4 regions of the Tatumella terrea genome follow, and region 4 is predicted to be linked to each of the others. Evidence: predicted binding sites of a transcription regulator. Region 4 holds the regulator's gene; each other region holds the start of a gene.
What was found. Region 4 encodes Fur, which represses iron uptake genes when iron is present. Its sites were predicted from a motif close to ATAATAATGAGAACNACTATCAA; they were not measured.
Positions count from the first base shown of each region.

Region 1: the regulator Fur is predicted to act here: its motif matches at 2,427-2,449, upstream of fes (enterochelin esterase).
Region 2: the regulator Fur is predicted to act here: its motif matches at 2,369-2,391, upstream of ABD035_RS05635 (isochorismate synthase).
Region 3: the regulator Fur is predicted to act here: its motif matches at 2,403-2,425, upstream of efeU (iron uptake transporter permease EfeU).

Region 1 is NZ_BAAAFX010000010.1:98,929-102,939, reverse strand. It holds gene ABD035_RS05675 (TonB-dependent siderophore receptor) at 1-2,233, opposite strand, end outside; gene fes (enterochelin esterase) at 2,491-3,732, shown strand; gene ABD035_RS05665 (MbtH family protein) at 3,746-3,967, shown strand; gene ABD035_RS05660 (enterobactin synthase subunit F) at 3,960-4,011, shown strand, end outside.
Region 2 is NZ_BAAAFX010000010.1:89,460-93,470, reverse strand. It holds gene fepG (iron-enterobactin ABC transporter permease) at 1-225, opposite strand, end outside; gene ABD035_RS05645 (iron chelate uptake ABC transporter family permease subunit) at 222-1,217, opposite strand; gene fepB (Fe2+-enterobactin ABC transporter substrate-binding protein) at 1,294-2,295, opposite strand; gene ABD035_RS05635 (isochorismate synthase) at 2,418-3,611, shown strand; gene ABD035_RS05630 ((2,3-dihydroxybenzoyl)adenylate synthase) at 3,616-4,011, shown strand, end outside.
Region 3 is NZ_BAAAFX010000021.1:97,502-101,512, forward strand. It holds gene ABD035_RS16090 (RHS repeat domain-containing protein) at 1-275, opposite strand, end outside; gene ABD035_RS16095 (hypothetical protein) at 359-1,534, opposite strand; gene efeU (iron uptake transporter permease EfeU) at 2,454-4,011, shown strand, end outside.
Region 4 is NZ_BAAAFX010000017.1:118,110-122,120, reverse strand. It holds gene ybfF (esterase) at 98-865, shown strand; gene ybfE (LexA regulated protein) at 1,026-1,301, shown strand; gene fldA (flavodoxin FldA) at 1,434-1,964, shown strand; gene fur (ferric iron uptake transcriptional regulator) at 2,303-2,749, shown strand; gene dalD (D-arabinitol 4-dehydrogenase) at 3,046-4,011, shown strand, end outside.

The DNA of each region.
Region 1 (4,011 bases), on a different contig from region 4:
CTGCCCCGTTGATCGTTCCGGTAGACTGGGAGTTACCTTCACGGAAGTGACGCTTATCAAACAGGTTATCAATCCCGGCCGTCAGGCTGACATTTTTGGTCGCATCCCAGGTCGCACTGGCCCCGATAATGCTGTACGGACTCACCTCACGGGTATCCGGATAGCTCACGACATTCCCCTGGTAATCCAGACGTTTTGGTTTCTGACGGCCATACCAGGTCAGCGTGGTCTGCAGAGATAAATCATCACGTGCCTGCCAGCTGACGCCGGAGTTCAGCGTAAACTGCGGAATGATCGATAAGCGATCACCGGTCGTTTTGTTCTTACTCTGCAGCATCCAGGTCATGTTGTTATTCCAGCTCACCGTGTCGGTAACCGGGATATTCAACGTGCCTTCCAGTCCTTCGACCACCGCTTTCGGGACATTCTCCCACTGATAAATACGGGTACCCGAACTGTTGGTACTGAGCGGGCTATAGCCGGCTTCGATTTTATTGCGGTAGTCATTACGGAACCAGGTCACACCGGCCTGCAGGCCGGAATCATCTTTATATTCCAGACCAATTTCTTTGTTGATACTGGTCTCAGCTTTCAGGTTATCGTTACCCATCAGGTAACAACCCGACGCAGAGGAGCCATAGCATCCCTGTCCTTTACTGTACAGAATATAGTTTGGATCGGTCTGGTACAGGTTAGGGGCTTTATAGGCCCGTCCGATGCCCATTTTCAGGGTAATATTGTCGGTCAGATTCTGTGACAGGTTGAGCGACGGACTCCAGTTAGTACCGGAAATGGAATGATGATCAAAACGTAATGCCGGCGTCAGGACGGTACTGTCGGTAAGGTCCATGTTGTCTTCGGCAAACAGGGAGAAGATCTGCGCACTGGTATAGGGATTACGTGTGCCGGTATCTGTGCCATCGATGGCGCCCCCGGTATTGGTGCCGGTCAGTGCCTGACTGGTGGACACCCCGTCCTTCATTTTTTGCTGATTCCACTCCGTCCCCAGCGTCAGGTTCTGGTTAACCAGCGCCGTAAACGGGATACTGACTTCGCTGTGTAACAGGACATCGCTTAAATCGATATCCGAGAACCCGGCGTTAGTATTAAAGATACCCTCGGTACCGCCGGCCAGGCCTTCGGTGATCCTGGAGTTACGGGTTCTTTCGTACTGGGCGTAAGTATTGGTGCTGACGCCGTTATCCCAGACCCCGGTCCATGTCAGCGCATAGTTCTGACGGTAAATACGGTTGGTTTCGTCACCGTATTTAGACTTCACGTAGGCCGAGGTATTGGTATTCTGCGTATCACCGGCATACAGGTTCCCCTGCCGGCTGGTGCCTGCTTCAAATTCCAGGTGCTGGTTATGGGCAAACTCCCAGTTCAGCTTACCGTGCAGATCTTTATTGATCACACCTTCCCGGCCGGCCGGGTAGCTGCCGGCATAAGAACCGGTTCGCTCCGCCGCGTGATCTTTATTGATGTCATAAGCATCTGCCTGGGTTTTATCCAGGTTGCCCCAGATACTGAGTGTCAGGCTGTCAGATACCGGCCCCATCAGGCTGAAGTTCGTACGTTTGGTGGAACCTTCCGCTTTATGCTGCGGCGCATTCAGATAGGTGTTCCAGGAACCATGCCACTGACTGGTCGCCTGTTTAGTGATGATATTAACCACCCCGCCCATCGCCCCATTACCGTAACGGACAGCGGCAGGGCCGCGGATCACTTCGATACGCTCGATCATCTCCGGCGGGACCCAGTTAGTATCCCCACGGGTATCACGCTCACCCCGCCAGCCGAAACGGATGGAGTTACGGCTGGACACCGGCTTACCGTCGATCAGGATCAGGGTATTTTCCGGGCCCATCCCGCGGATATCGATCTGCCGGTTATTTCCGCGCTGACCACTGGTGGAATTTCCGGTCAGGTTGACGCCCGGCATAGTACGGATAATTTCGGACACGTCGCGGGCTGGCGGATGTTTACGGATTTCATCCGACGTAATGGTCGACACCCCGGGTGCCTGTAAATTTTGTTGTCTGGCGGTCACAAGAAGTGTGCCGCTCTCTGCCTGCGTCGTACTGTCTTCCGCCTTGCCGCTGGTTTGCTGCTGGCTGGCCGGGGGCGTTGTCACAGAGGGTGTCTCTGCTGCCATCACCTGAAAAGAAATAAAGAAGGCGCTGGCGCCCAGTTCAAGACAAATCGCAGTTGAAAGTCGGGATAATTTTTTCATTATGAGGATCCTGGTCCTCTGCCACAGAGAATGTGATGGCGAGGATCCTGTTATTGAGCCACTGTTTTTACACTGTTTTTTTAGCTGCAGTCTGACGGACAACGGCTTGCGGTCTGTGCGTCTGAAGAAGGTTCAGAGGCAATGAGCAGTTGATCAATACGACAACGGCAGGCGGTGAAACAGACTATTGCAAATGGAAATAATTATCAATAGTATTATCAATACTATTACCCTTTATTGAACTGAACACGGTGTTGATGGTGATCCCTGAATGGTTTGTCTCTCCCGGAACTGATGCCTGGTGGCAACAACAACAGCAACGAGGATTACCCTTTATTGAGCAATTGGAAAATTCGCTCTGCCGGGTCACCTTTCTATGGCGGGACCCGCAGGGCACTGAGGAAACGTCAGCCTTTCAGCATGTCTGGATTAATATCACCGGCATTACCGACCATCATCAGCCGGCACCTCCCCGCTCCTTACAACGGGTCCCCGGCAGTGATGTCTGGTACTGGCAGACCGAACTGCCGGCCGACTGGCGCGGAAGCTATTGCCTGATCCCGGATACGTCTGCCGAATCGCCGGAGAGGTTAACCGACCTTAGTCAGCGCAAGGATTGGTGGCGTGAAAAGTTTGCCATCGCCGGCCATGATCCGCTGAATCCGCTGCGCCCCTGGCAGGGTGGACGGGGAATGTCAGTGTCTCCGCTGCATATGCCGGAAGCTCCGTGCCAGGCCGACTGGGCTCCGCTGGATCAGGGGCACGCCTTACCCCTGAACATCAGCCGCTTACAGTGGCACAGTCAGCGACTGAATAATCAACGCTCTCTCTGGCTCTGCGAGACAGGCCAGACTGAAGCCCCGGACCGCCCGCTGGTCTTACTGCTCGACGGGCAGTTCTGGGCTGAGCAAATGCCGATAGCAGCCCCGCTGCAATCCCTGACCGACAGGCAAAAACTGCCGCCAGCTATCTACGTCATGATAGATACCATCGATCGCCAGCACCGCAGCCATGAACTGCCCTGCAATGAAGATTTCTGGTTAGCGGTGCAGCAGGAGCTTTTACCGCTGATTTCCCGGCAGACCGGCTGGCAGCATGATGCCGCCCGTACCCTGGTTGCCGGAGAGAGTTTCGGTGGTCTTGCCGCGGTCTATGCCACGCTTAACTGGCCGGACGTTTTCGGCAACGCCATCAGCCTGTCCGGGTCATTCTGGTGGCCGCAACGGGGAGGTTCGCGGGGAGTTCTGACTCGCGAGCTGGACGAAGGCCATTTCTCCGCTGACCCGCGAAAAATCTATCTCGAAGCGGGCCGCCGTGAACCGGTGGTTTGTCAGGCGGGTAATGAGCTTTTCCACGCATTACAACGCCGGAATATTGAGGCAACCCTGACAGAGGTTGAGGGCGGACACGATGCGTTGTGCTGGCGCGGAGGGTTGCTGAGCGGATTACAGGCGTTGCTCGGCCCCGGTGTCCTATCCCCCTTTCCTGCGAGCGAATAATAAGGAGCCTGACGTGAATCATCTGCATCCCTTTGATCAACCAGAGGCAACGACCTGCGTTTTAAAAAACCATCAGCAGCAGTACAGCGTGTGGCCCGGCCTGATGGAAATCCCGGCAGGCTGGGAGCTGGTCGCGGGCCCGGACACGCTGGAACAGTGTCTGCTCTGGCTGGACGATAACGGGGACACGCTTCGTCCCGCGCCACTCACTGCCCGGGGAAACTCCCATGACTGATAAACAGAATGCGTTACCGCTGGTGGCGGCTCAGCCAGGGATCT
Region 2 (4,011 bases), on a different contig from region 4:
GATAGCGCCGCTCAGCGCCAGCGCCGCACCGGTCACCATGGCGGCACACACCCGCGGTAAACGCCAGTCCAGTACCACCATCGTCATAGCCTTCGGCGCTTTCCCCAACAGGACTTGCCCGAATTGCCCGGCACTGAGCGTAAACGCCCCCTGCGTCAGGGCAAGAAAACTGACCGTCACCAGCACTGCGATTAACAACAGCCCGCCCGTGAGTTGCCGGTTCATAATATCGCTCCCTGAGACTGTCTCCGGACCAGAAAAATCAGTACCGGTGCGCCAATAAAGCCGGTAACAATAGAAACCCGCAGTTCACCGGCCGCCAGGAAGCGCCCGGCAATATCGGCCATCAGTAACAGGCAGGGAGTCAGCAGCAGCGTCACCGGGAGCATTCGCCGGTGATCGGCCCCCGCCAGGAAGCGGCTCAGATGAGGGGCCATCAGCCCGATAAAGGCGATAGGCCCGGTGAGTGCCGTGGCTGCCCCGGCCAGTAATGCCACCGAGATCAGCCCGAGGATCCGCGTCCGTACCACCCGGGTCCCGAGTGTTACCGCAACCTCCCCGCCCATGCTGATATTATTCAGAGAGCGGGCCAGCAGAAGAGCCAGCACTCCCCCCGTGATCATCGCCGGGCTGAGAATAAGTAACGAGGTAAACTGGCGAATATCCAGCGAACCACTGAGCCAGAAGCGAAGGTGATCATAGATATCCGGGTTCATCAGCGACAGACCGTTCGTCATGCCTTCCAGTACCGCGGCCAGCGCCACCCCTGCCAGGGTGAGACGTAACGGATTAATGTTTCCCCCGGCGGCGGCACCGGCCAGAGAGATGATCAGCAATGCAATCAATGCGCCCGCAAAGGCAAACCCGAGCCAGGCCAGTGGCGTATCTGCACCGGCAAAAGCCATCCCCAGGACAATCGCAAATGATGCCCCTGAATTTATGCCCAGGATCCCGGTATCGGCCAGAGGATTTCGCGTCAGTGTCTGCAGTAATGCGCCGGCCAGCCCCAGAGAAGCCCCCGCCGCAATACCGGCAAGGGTTCGCGGTAACCGGGCATAACGGATAAGGGTACAGTTCTGCGACAGACAGGACTCAGGAGAAAAAAGGGCCTGCCAGCTCTCGCGGACAGGCACCGGCCGGGCCCCGGCACTCAGGCTGAGCATGACCAGTAACAGCAGGACCCCCACCAGAAGGATCAGTAAGCAGGATTGACGCATAACATTCCGGACCTTACACGGCGGGAACCCCCGCCATTACCCCGGGCACCGGCAGGAAAGCGGTGGCCCGGATAACTCAGTGAGTGAATAACGTCTGCAACGTATCCAGCAGATGGCTGGCACTGTAATAATCCAGACGGAAATTATCATTGCCCAGCGCATAAACCTGTTTGTCCCGTACCGCCGCTGACTGTGACAGGAAACGATCGCTCAGGACATCCGGTACGGTGTTCCCGCCTGCGGCGAAGAGCAACCAGCTTTTCCCGTTCAGCCCGCTGGCGACATTTTCTCCTGACAGCTGAATAATGTCTTTACGGTGGCCCATACTGGTATTGCCTTTCACCTCAGCCGGGGGTGTCGCCAGCGTAAATCCAAGGGTCTGCAACAGCTCCCCCTGCGCGGAAGCCGCTGTCCAGAGATTTACTTCGCGACCACCACCGTTCCAGATCATTGCGGAGACCGGTTGTGGCGGTAACTTCAGCTGCGGTTTCAAACGGGCTACCCGCTGATCGAACTCCGCCACCCGCTTCGCCGCCAGCGCGTCATGTCCGGTAGCCTGCCCGAGCAGTGTCATCACCTGTTGCCAGCTTTTATCGTCATAATTGACCACCAGCACCGGTGCGATCGCCTGCAACTGACTCACCAGACGAAGAGCACTGTCATTGCCTGTCGCACTGACCACAATGAGGTCCGGTGCCATGCCGGCAATACTTTCGGCGTCAGGCTCCCCGATATAGAGGCGTTTCACCTGCCGCTGCCGGGCGATATCTCCCCACTGACGCAAAAAGCCTTCCGCATCCGTAAAGCGCCCTCCCGGGGCTGCGGCACCACTGGCGATCACCGGCGCATCGATCGCCAGCAAGGCGCCGGTCAGGGTCACACTGGTAGAGACTATCCGTTGCGGAGGCTGCTGAAGCGTCACAGTCCCGGTTTCACTGTGGACCTGCCGTGGCCACCCGTCGCCGGCAACGGCATGAAAGCCGGTCAACAGTATGAGTAACGCCCCCCACAACAGGAAACCCGGAGTTATTGATTTTAATGTGATTTTTCTGGTCCTGCCGGAAATTAACTGTCGCATAGCTCGCGAATTTTCCTCTGCAAATGACGATCCCATTGACACAATCCGGGGATCCGGTTAGCTTACACGAATAATACAAATGATAATCATTATTAATTATCTTATCATTCCAGGATTAGATTATGGTAGAAATGGAACAGTTTGAAAATCCCTCTGTGTATGATTTTCCTTCCCTGTCAGACCGTTTCCTGTTTACCTCCCGCTGGAAAAGCCTGTTAACCGATGGCTGTTTCAGACGTCTGACATCCCCTGTTATCGGCAATGACCTGTCGGGCGCACAGTTTTCCGCGCAGGCAGAGACGGCTTTTCGCGAAGCCCGTCTTGCCGGTATCCGGCATCCTGTCATTGCCGGTGCAATCCCTTTTGATCCCGGTCAGCCTTCAGAACTCTTTATTCCTGAAAGCTGCCGTTTCATTGACCGCGATCAGCTGGTGAGGGCAGCGAAGACATTCCCGGCCTTCTCCGGCGGAGAGGTTACGGGCTCCCGTCTGATTCCGGATCAGCCGGCGTTTATGACGATGGTGTCCCGGGCCATTGAGGCGATGAAACGCGGTGAGGCAGATAAAGTGGTGTTATCCCGCCTGCAGGAAATTTGCAGTCGTGATGCTATCGATATGACCGGACTGATGACACAGATTGTGCGTCAGAACCCGGATAGCTACCACTTCCACCTGCCGTTGTCCTGCGGAGCCACCCTGCTCGGTGCCAGCCCGGAGTTACTGCTCAGAAAAGAAGGTGAAAACTTTTATTCCTGTCCGTTAGCCGGGTCTGCCGGACGCTCAACGGATCCGGCAGAAGATTCGTTGCGGGGCCGGGAGCTGATGAACTCGGAAAAGGACCGCCGTGAACATCAGCTGGTCACGGATGATATGCGCAGAACACTGCAACCGGTCAGTCAGACCCTCTCGGTACCGGACATCCCGCATCTGCTGACCACATCCACCCTCTGGCATCTGGCGACCGATATCCGGGGAACCCTGCATCATCCTCACACATCAGTCTTGTCGCTGGCGGCTCTGCTGCACCCGACGCCGGCACTGAGTGGCTATCCTCACCGGCAGGCTCTGGATCTGATAAAAACGCTGGAGCCTTTTAACCGGCAACTGTTCGGCGGCATGGTGGGCTGGTGTGACGATCAGGGTAACGGTGAGTGGGTGGTGACCATCCGCTGTGCCACGGTGAAAGAGAAAACGGTCACCCTGTTCGCCGGCGCAGGGATCATTCCTGCCTCCGATCCCTATTCCGAATGGCGGGAAACCGGCATCAAACTGAATACGATGCTGCGCGCCTTCGGCCTTGAAAGAACAGAAAGGTAATTGTATGACGCTCCCTTATACCCGCTGGCCGGACGACCTGGCAGAACGCTATCGTCGTAAAGGCTATTGGATAGATAAGCCTCTCAGTGATATCTGCGGGCGACAGAAAGATAATCCGTCCATCGCTATTATTGACGGAGAAAGAACGCTGACTTATCAGCAACTGGATAACCTCAGTGATCAGCTGGCCGCGCAACTGCAACAACGTGGTCTGCAACCGGGCGATACCGCTCTGGTACAACTGGGGAACGGTGCTGAATTCTATCTGGTGTTCTTCGCCTTACTGAAGCTGGGGGTCGCTCCGGTCAACGCCTTGTTCAGCCATCAGAAAAGTGAATTGCTTTCCTATGCCAGCCAGACAGAGCCAGCCCTGCTTATTGGTGACCGTCAGCACAGCCTG
Region 3 (4,011 bases), on a different contig from region 4:
GGTGCTACGCGGTATTTTTCGCCATTGCTGAGTTCCAGCAGGTTAGTGCGGTTATCGAACTGCGTTAGTCCGACAGAGAAACCACGGCCAAAACCGTAATTGTTGTTATTCAGGGGAGAATAACTGAGTATCAGGGACACGTCGGGTCCCATCAGGTGGTTACCGGTCAGGGTAGCCACCGGGAAATTCACAGTAAACTGACCTGTACGTACATCAACGTCCGTCTGCAGGGCGCTAATAAAATTTCCGCTCTGCGTGGAGAAATTTTCGTTCATATAAACCTCATTTCTCTTTTGTATAAAGTCGTGGTTACAGACAGGTAAACTAAATCTGTAATGTGAAGTGCACTCTATTAATTTCAGGCGTTAACATGTAAGGACGGCCAGGAGGAATCGTCGACCGTGATGGAGACAGTTCCCGAATTACCATATTCATCCGTCACATGAACACGGATATCTTTTCCGCTGTCTGACCAGTTCTGCTGATAAGCATCATTTCGCGGGGTGCGGTGATTACAGATACGCACGGTAATCACGCCATCGGGTAAATCTTCTTTCCAGTAATGGCGGGAATCATTCTTGCCTATCGTGTAATAATAATTTTCACCCCCGCATCGGGTATGAATACTGTTATCACCAAGCAGACCATATTCTTTTCTGTTAACAAAGATAAAGGTCGCATCATAATTTCCACCCCCCACTCCCCAGACGGTATCGCATCCGCCACCGGCCAGATTGAAACCGGCACCGACAGTCGGGGATAACACATTCATTTTAATGAATTTAAAATTTTCCTGTGCAGGGCTTATTACCGCTGTCGCTTTGCTGCTCGTTCCTTCATAGTTATTGTAAGTAATCCCTGCCCAGTTATTATGAATAACCAGCATATCGCCAACGACGGTATGAAACGATTGAAAAGAGGTCGTATTATTATCTAACCTGACATTTTTACTCAGGCTGTAGTCGATGCTCTCCAGGGCCCGGACATGAACAAATGACGGTGCTTTAAATACCGAACCCCCGTTTCCTCCCGGTGAGTTATGCGTGCTGGTGCCATATTCCGTAGTATTAAATTCACCCACGCCAGGAATATTTATACCCACACCGATATCAAGTCCGGAAGATAACTTGCTGGCCGAAATATAGAAGATCACATTAAAGGAATTATCTTTTGTCGGTGGTTGTGGATTGTTTTTTATATCGTGTTGTGGATCATTTAATGCAGAGCCAAAGTTTACCGGGTCTGAATATCCCTTATCCACCGCGGAGTAAATCCAGGGGGGGTTGTAAGAAGGTTGCGTTCCTCGCCAGTTTAACTTTTCTCCTGTCTGATAATTGATCAGGTGCGTTTTATCCTCGAGTTCATCATAAGGGATATTCAGTGGCTTATTATCCTTACCAATCACAGTGACACGAACAGCAACAGCAACCTGATTATTACCGTTTCCATAAATGGTGGCGTTTTTTGCCGCTGAGTTTTTCTCAAACTTAATTTCGAGGACCGAAAGTCTGTAAAAATCATCCCATACACTCATATAATCACCTTTTCGCGGGAACATGCTTATCACGCCTTTTGCGGAATTGGATACCAGGGTTCCTTAAGGCGCTTCGGTTTAACCCTGCTTCTCCCTGCATCCGGATAAAGTGATAAATGGCGTATGCAGAGGCAGACAAGCTAAAGGTTGTTCAAATACTATCCTTGCTGGTTGAATTTTGAACAGTGGAAATAAGCACCACAATCTACCCGTCTAAACAGGATTGAGTGAAACCCGATACCTGTTTTTAGGTGCCGGCAGAGGATAGTGGCACAGTGTGTAAAGGTTGAATTGATCGACATTTCCGGAAGGAAAGGATTGAAATAGCAGGGTGAAAGCATGGGCTATCCCTGCCTGTTGATGCGGCAAACGGAAGTTTCTGCGGGGCAACTCCGCATTCTTCTCTGTCGGGGCAACAGAGTGTTATCGCCTTATCTTTGAAGAGCCACCGTAACACGTCAGACGCTGTCCGGGACGGCAGGGCAGCCGCAGCTGAAGTATCGCTGTCTGCTTCCTTCGCGCTGAAATGTTTCCATGATGTTTATTACTCACAAACCTTGCCAATGAGACAACATTCTCCCCGAACGACTCAACAGCTTCAGCGTTAGCGTTACTCTGTCAGCGACCGGACCGGTAACGGGTCTGCAGTTAATCATACGGCCGATGGTGACCCCGGAATTTTCAGTGCTAATGTCAAAAAGATGCTCTGACATACATCCCCCGGCATTTACTCAAATACATCTGAATTTTCTGCCATCCAGCGATAAAGAAGGTCATGGTGGAGATCGCGGGTTATACCGTGCCTGTATCATAAATTTACATAATTAATTATTAATTCATGTTTACTTACCCTGAATCAGGTATGAGAATGATAGTAGTTACTATTATCATTTAATGCCATTTGGGCAGGGTATCACTGGTGTTAGCCACTCTTGTCATAGCCTTACGCGAAGGGCTGGAAGCAGCCTTAATCGTCGGTATCATTGCCGCATTCTTACGTAAAAACGGTAAAAGCCTGTACGCCATGTGGGTGGGGGTACTGCTGGCGATAGCCCTCTCATTGCTGGTGGGGGTTGGCCTGAGCCTGACCGAACGTGCTCTGCCGCAGGCCAGCCAGGAAGCGATGGAAGCCGTGATCGGTCTGGTGGCGGTCTTTTTTGTTACCGGCATGGTGATGTGGATGAACAATCATGCCCATGAGATCAAGCGTCATCTGGAAAGTGAAGCGGCTGACGCTATCCGGCAATCCAGTGCACTGGCGCTCGCCGGCATGGCCTTTCTGGCCGTACTTAAAGAAGGGTTCGAAACCAGCGTTTTCCTGCTGGCGACCTTCTCGGTAGCACAGTCAGCAGTTCTGGCGGCGACCGGTGCGGTCCTGGGGCTGATCCTCGCGGTCGCGATTGGCTGGGGCATTTATATCGGCGGTGTCAGACTCAATCTTGGTCGTTTCTTCCGTTATACCGGGTTGTTTCTGATCCTCGTCGCGGCAGGGCTGATTATCAGTGCGTTACGCAGTGGACATGAAGCCGGCTGGCTGAATATCGGTCAGCAACGTGTCGTTAATCTTAGCCCGCTGATCCCGCCGGGGTCTGTCCGCTCGGCATTAATCACCGGGGTGCTCGGTATTCCGACCGATCCACGACTGCTTGAGGTCTGCGGGTGGGGGATTTACATCGTACTGACGGGGGTTCTGGTGTTCTGGCCACGTCATCTGCGTCCCGGGGTAAAACGGCTCAGTAAATTGCTCTTTGTCACGACCGGCGTATTACTGGTTGCCGCCGCCGTCCTGCACTGGCGTACTCCCGACAGCAGCATCCGGCTGCCGGCCACCGCACCCTTGCAGGAAGGGGGGACGGTAACACTGCAGCCTCAGTCGGCAGGGGGCTACCGTTTAGCGGTCAATGCCGGGCAACAGGCCCGCGTAACCTATATCCTCGCTGCGGATCAGCAGCAAACGGTAGTACAGCAGGGGGTAACATTGCAGCAGTGGAGCCTCAGCACTCAACCGCCGGTCACTGATCTGCCAGCTACCCTGACGCTGGATCAGGTGCTGGCACTGTCCGGTAACCGTATTCCCGTCGGGCTGGGTCCGGCACAACATCCGGGCCCGTATCACGCCAGCTGGCGTGTTAACTGCACACTGGACGCTGAAACCGTCAGTGATGCGCTTTACCGTGCCACCGCCCGGGAAACCACCCTGATGACGCTCTCCGGCGGCGGTTTATTATCACCGCGGACGTTTTCGGTACGCGCAGCGATGCCGCAGACGGGATGTCACTGGCAACTGGCGGAAAGCTGGCACAGCGCGGTAGATAGTGCCTTACAAAAAGCACAACAGACTTATCAGCGTCATCTGTTTCTGGCTATCGAGCTACCGATCATGCTGGTACTGATGGCGGTGATTACCTTTGTGCTGGCATTGCGCCGTCTTGCGGATGCACGCAAGACAGATGACACACTGCATACCGGTCATCCTT
Region 4 (4,011 bases):
GGTAAAAGTCAGAATATGCCTTAGAATCCCCTGCCGGATTTCCTGAATAGTCACCCATGATACCCTAAGCCAGGGTCGCAACCGTAAGAACTTTGCCATGATTTTAAACAGTCGTCTGCAATCTGCACAAATTGATGAAGAATCATCCCCGGTTCTGCTGATCCACGGCCTTTTTGGCAGTATGGATAACCTGGGCGTGCTGGCCCGTCACCTGCATCCGCACCGCAGTGTCTTACAGGTGGACGTTCGTAACCATGGCCGTTCTCCGCGGGCCGCCGGGATGGACTACGCGGCGATGGCACAGGATATGTTGCAGACGCTGGATAGCCACCAGCTGGATAAGGTGGATGTGATAGGTCATTCGATGGGTGGCAAAATAGCGATGGCGATGACAGCGCTGGCACCGGAGCGGATCAACCGTCTGGTCATTATTGATATCGCGCCCGTCAATTATCAGACCCGCCGGCATGATGCCATTTTTGCCGCACTTCAGGCCGTCAGCGACGCAGGCATCCGCCAACGGGAAGCTGCGGCGCAACTGATGCGCCCGCTTCTGCAGGATGAGATGGTCATTAATTTCCTGCTGAAGTCATTCCGCCAGGGGGAGTGGTTATTCAATGTGCCGGCCCTGTGGGATAATTATACGACCATCTCCGGCTGGGAAGCATGTCCTGCCTGGCCTGGCCCTGCCCTGTTTATCCGGGGCGCCTTATCCCCGTATCTGGATAATCACTATCGCGAGCCCCTTCTGGCGCAATTTCCTGCGGCGAAAGCCCATATAATTGCCGGGGCCGGTCACTGGGTCCATGCAGAAAAACCCGATGCGGTGATAAGCGCGGTGCAACGTTTTCTGCCCGTAGCCTGAAATCCAGTGACCGGGCGTGTTTTAACATTGGCGTCTGTCATCTCACTGGAGTATGATTGCGCGCTAAAATTTTATCGTGTGCTTTTAACATGATAACCGTATTCATTCATCACTATGCTGCGTGTATCTGATACATCGCAGGTGTTCAGTTTCAAAAATCATGGCAAAAGAAAATACGGATCGTACTACGCTCGATTTATTCGCGAATGAACGCAGACCCGGTCGCCCCAAAACCAGTCTGCTTTCCCGTGACGAACAGTTACGGATAAATAAACGCAACCAGCTAAAACGGGACAGAGTGCGCGGATTACAGCGGGTAGAGCTTAAAATGAACAGTGAAGTGGTCGATGCCCTGAATTCACTGGCGGCAGAACAGCAGTTGAGCCGCAGCGAACTCATCGAACAAATCATCCTGGCGCAACTGAAAAAGAATTGAGTCTGTGTTGCGCACTCAGGGATAAATCTGACTCGTTTACAAGTACCGCACATATCTCAGGTCTGCTATTATTCGCGCATCTGTACTGAAATTACATTCATCTGATTCGAAGATTCAAGAGGTTAACCCCACATGGCAATCGTAGGCATCTTTTTTGGCAGCGATACCGGCAACACTGAAAACATCGCAAAAATGATCCAGAAACAATTGGGTAAAGACGTTGCTGAAGTGCACGACATCGCTAAAAGTACCAAAGAAGATTTGGACGCTTTCGATATTCTGTTGCTGGGGATCCCGACCTGGTATTACGGTGAAGCACAGTGTGACTGGGATGATTTCTTCCCGACGCTGGAAGAAATTGATTTTAACGGCAAACTGGTGGCACTGTTCGGCTGCGGCGACCAGGAAGACTATGCGGAATACTTCTGTGATGCATTAGGGACACTGCGCGACATCATCGAACCCAAAGGTGCGGTCATCGTCGGGCACTGGCCGACAGAAGGCTACCATTTTGAAGCCTCTAAAGGACTGGCCGATGATAAACACTTCCTGGGCCTGGCCATTGATGAAGACCGCCAGCCAGAACTGACCAACGAACGTGTCAGCCAGTGGGTCGTCCAGATTTCCGATGAACTGCAGCTGAAAGAAATCCTCAACGCTTAGTAGGGTTTTTTGTATCAGTTGTGATAGTGTTCACTTCAGCATCTGCAGAGCCGGCTAAAATGACCGGCGGGCTCTGAGCTATTTTTCCCGGCATGTGTGCATCAGTTTTTACGTGGGTGCGATTTCCGGGAATATCTTTTTTGTATCAGATTGTCACTATCCCTGGCAGGCCTGCATTTTGCGGTGATCCGCGATTTTTCCTCAGGGAAAACCGGCCCGGACCTGTTGTTTCAATTTCGATACTTCGGTTCTATAATGGACCTAAAAAAATAAGGTCATTACCGAACTTCATGGCGCTTTGCCAAAGTCATTTTCAAAAGTAACAGGACAACAACTGCATGACTGACAATAACTCCGCACTGAAAAAGGCTGGTCTGAAGGTCACGCTTCCGAGACTGAAAATTCTGGAAGTTCTTCAGGAACCTGAATGCCATCACGTCAGTGCGGAAGATTTGTACAAACGCCTGATCGATATGGGCGAAGAAATTGGTCTGGCGACGGTGTATCGCGTACTGAACCAGTTTGATGATGCGGGTATCGTTACGCGTCATAACTTCGAAGGCGGTAAGTCAGTCTTTGAATTGACCCAACAGCAGCACCATGACCATCTGATTTGCCTGGATTGTGGCAAGGTTATTGAGTTCAGCGATGAGTCAATTGAACAGCGTCAGCGTGAAATTGCCAAACGATTTGGCATTAAGCTGACCAACCACAGTCTTTACCTGTATGGTCATTGCACCACCGGCGATTGCCGCGAAGACGACACGTTACATAACGATAAATAAGCGTTCCTCTTGTTCGTTTCGTACCAGGCCGCCTCAGCGGTCAATGTCTTCTGCCGGTGACAGACCGGTCGTCTTCTTAAAACCGTGACCCTGTCGCGGTTTTTTATTACCCCAATGAACCATAGCGCTTTCTTATGACTAAAACCCTTTGATTTTAAAGGTCTCTGTACCGGTTTTTCAGCCCCGTCCCTGCCCTTTCTCCCCTGCTTTCCTCTGTGGCAATTTTAATCTGCCGGATTTTCATGGTAAGGTTACCAGTAACATCATGACTATCTGTTACAGATTAAGGAATGCATTTGACTACAAAAAGAACTGAACAATCGGTCTGGCTGCATCTTGGTGCAGGTGCTTTTCATCGGGCTCATCAGTGCTGGTATCTGAATGAGTTACATGAAAGCGGGGATACCCTCTGGTCTGTTTCTCTGGCCAATATTCGTAACAGCAGCACACAGCAGACACTGAAACATCTCGAACAGCAGCAAGGACGTTACACTCTCGAAGTTATTTCTCCTGAAGGCAATATCGCCTACAAAACTCTCTCAGTCATTAACAACGTCATCCTCTGGGACCCGCAATTACAGGCATTAGTCAGCGAAGGTTCCCGCCCTGACACCAGAATCATCTCTTTTACCGTGACCGAAGGCGGTTATTTCCTGACTGACGACGGCCATCTGGATCTGAATGCAGCACCTATACAAAGTGATCTTGCCGGTACCGCAGACACGGTTACCCTGTATGGTGCTCTCTATAAGATCCTGTCTGCACGGCGGGAAAATAATGCAGGCCCGGTCACGCTGCTGAGTTGCGATAACCTTCGCAGTAACGGTGAAAGTTTCCGTCGCGGATTAACAGAATTTGTTGCCGCCCGTGAAGATGGCGCATTAGCTGAATGGCTGGAACAGAACATCAGTACGCCGGACGGAATGGTTGACCGTATTACTCCCGCGTCAGATGACGGTCTGCTGCAGCGCCTGCGGGCGCAGGGGATCAAGGATGATAATGCGCCGGTCAGTTGTGAGTCATTCACACAATGGGTCATGCGCGATGATTTTATTGCCGGTCGTCCGGCGCTGGAGAAGGCAGGCGTGGAGTTCGTGGACGATGTCATCCCTTATGAAGAAGCTAAAATCCGCGTTCTTAATGCCAGCCATAGCGGTATCGCCTGGGCTGGAGGGTTACTCGGTAAGGAATATATTGACCAGAGCCTGTTACCTGAAGTCCGTCAGTGGATCACTGAGTATGTCAGCCAGGACGTGATTCCG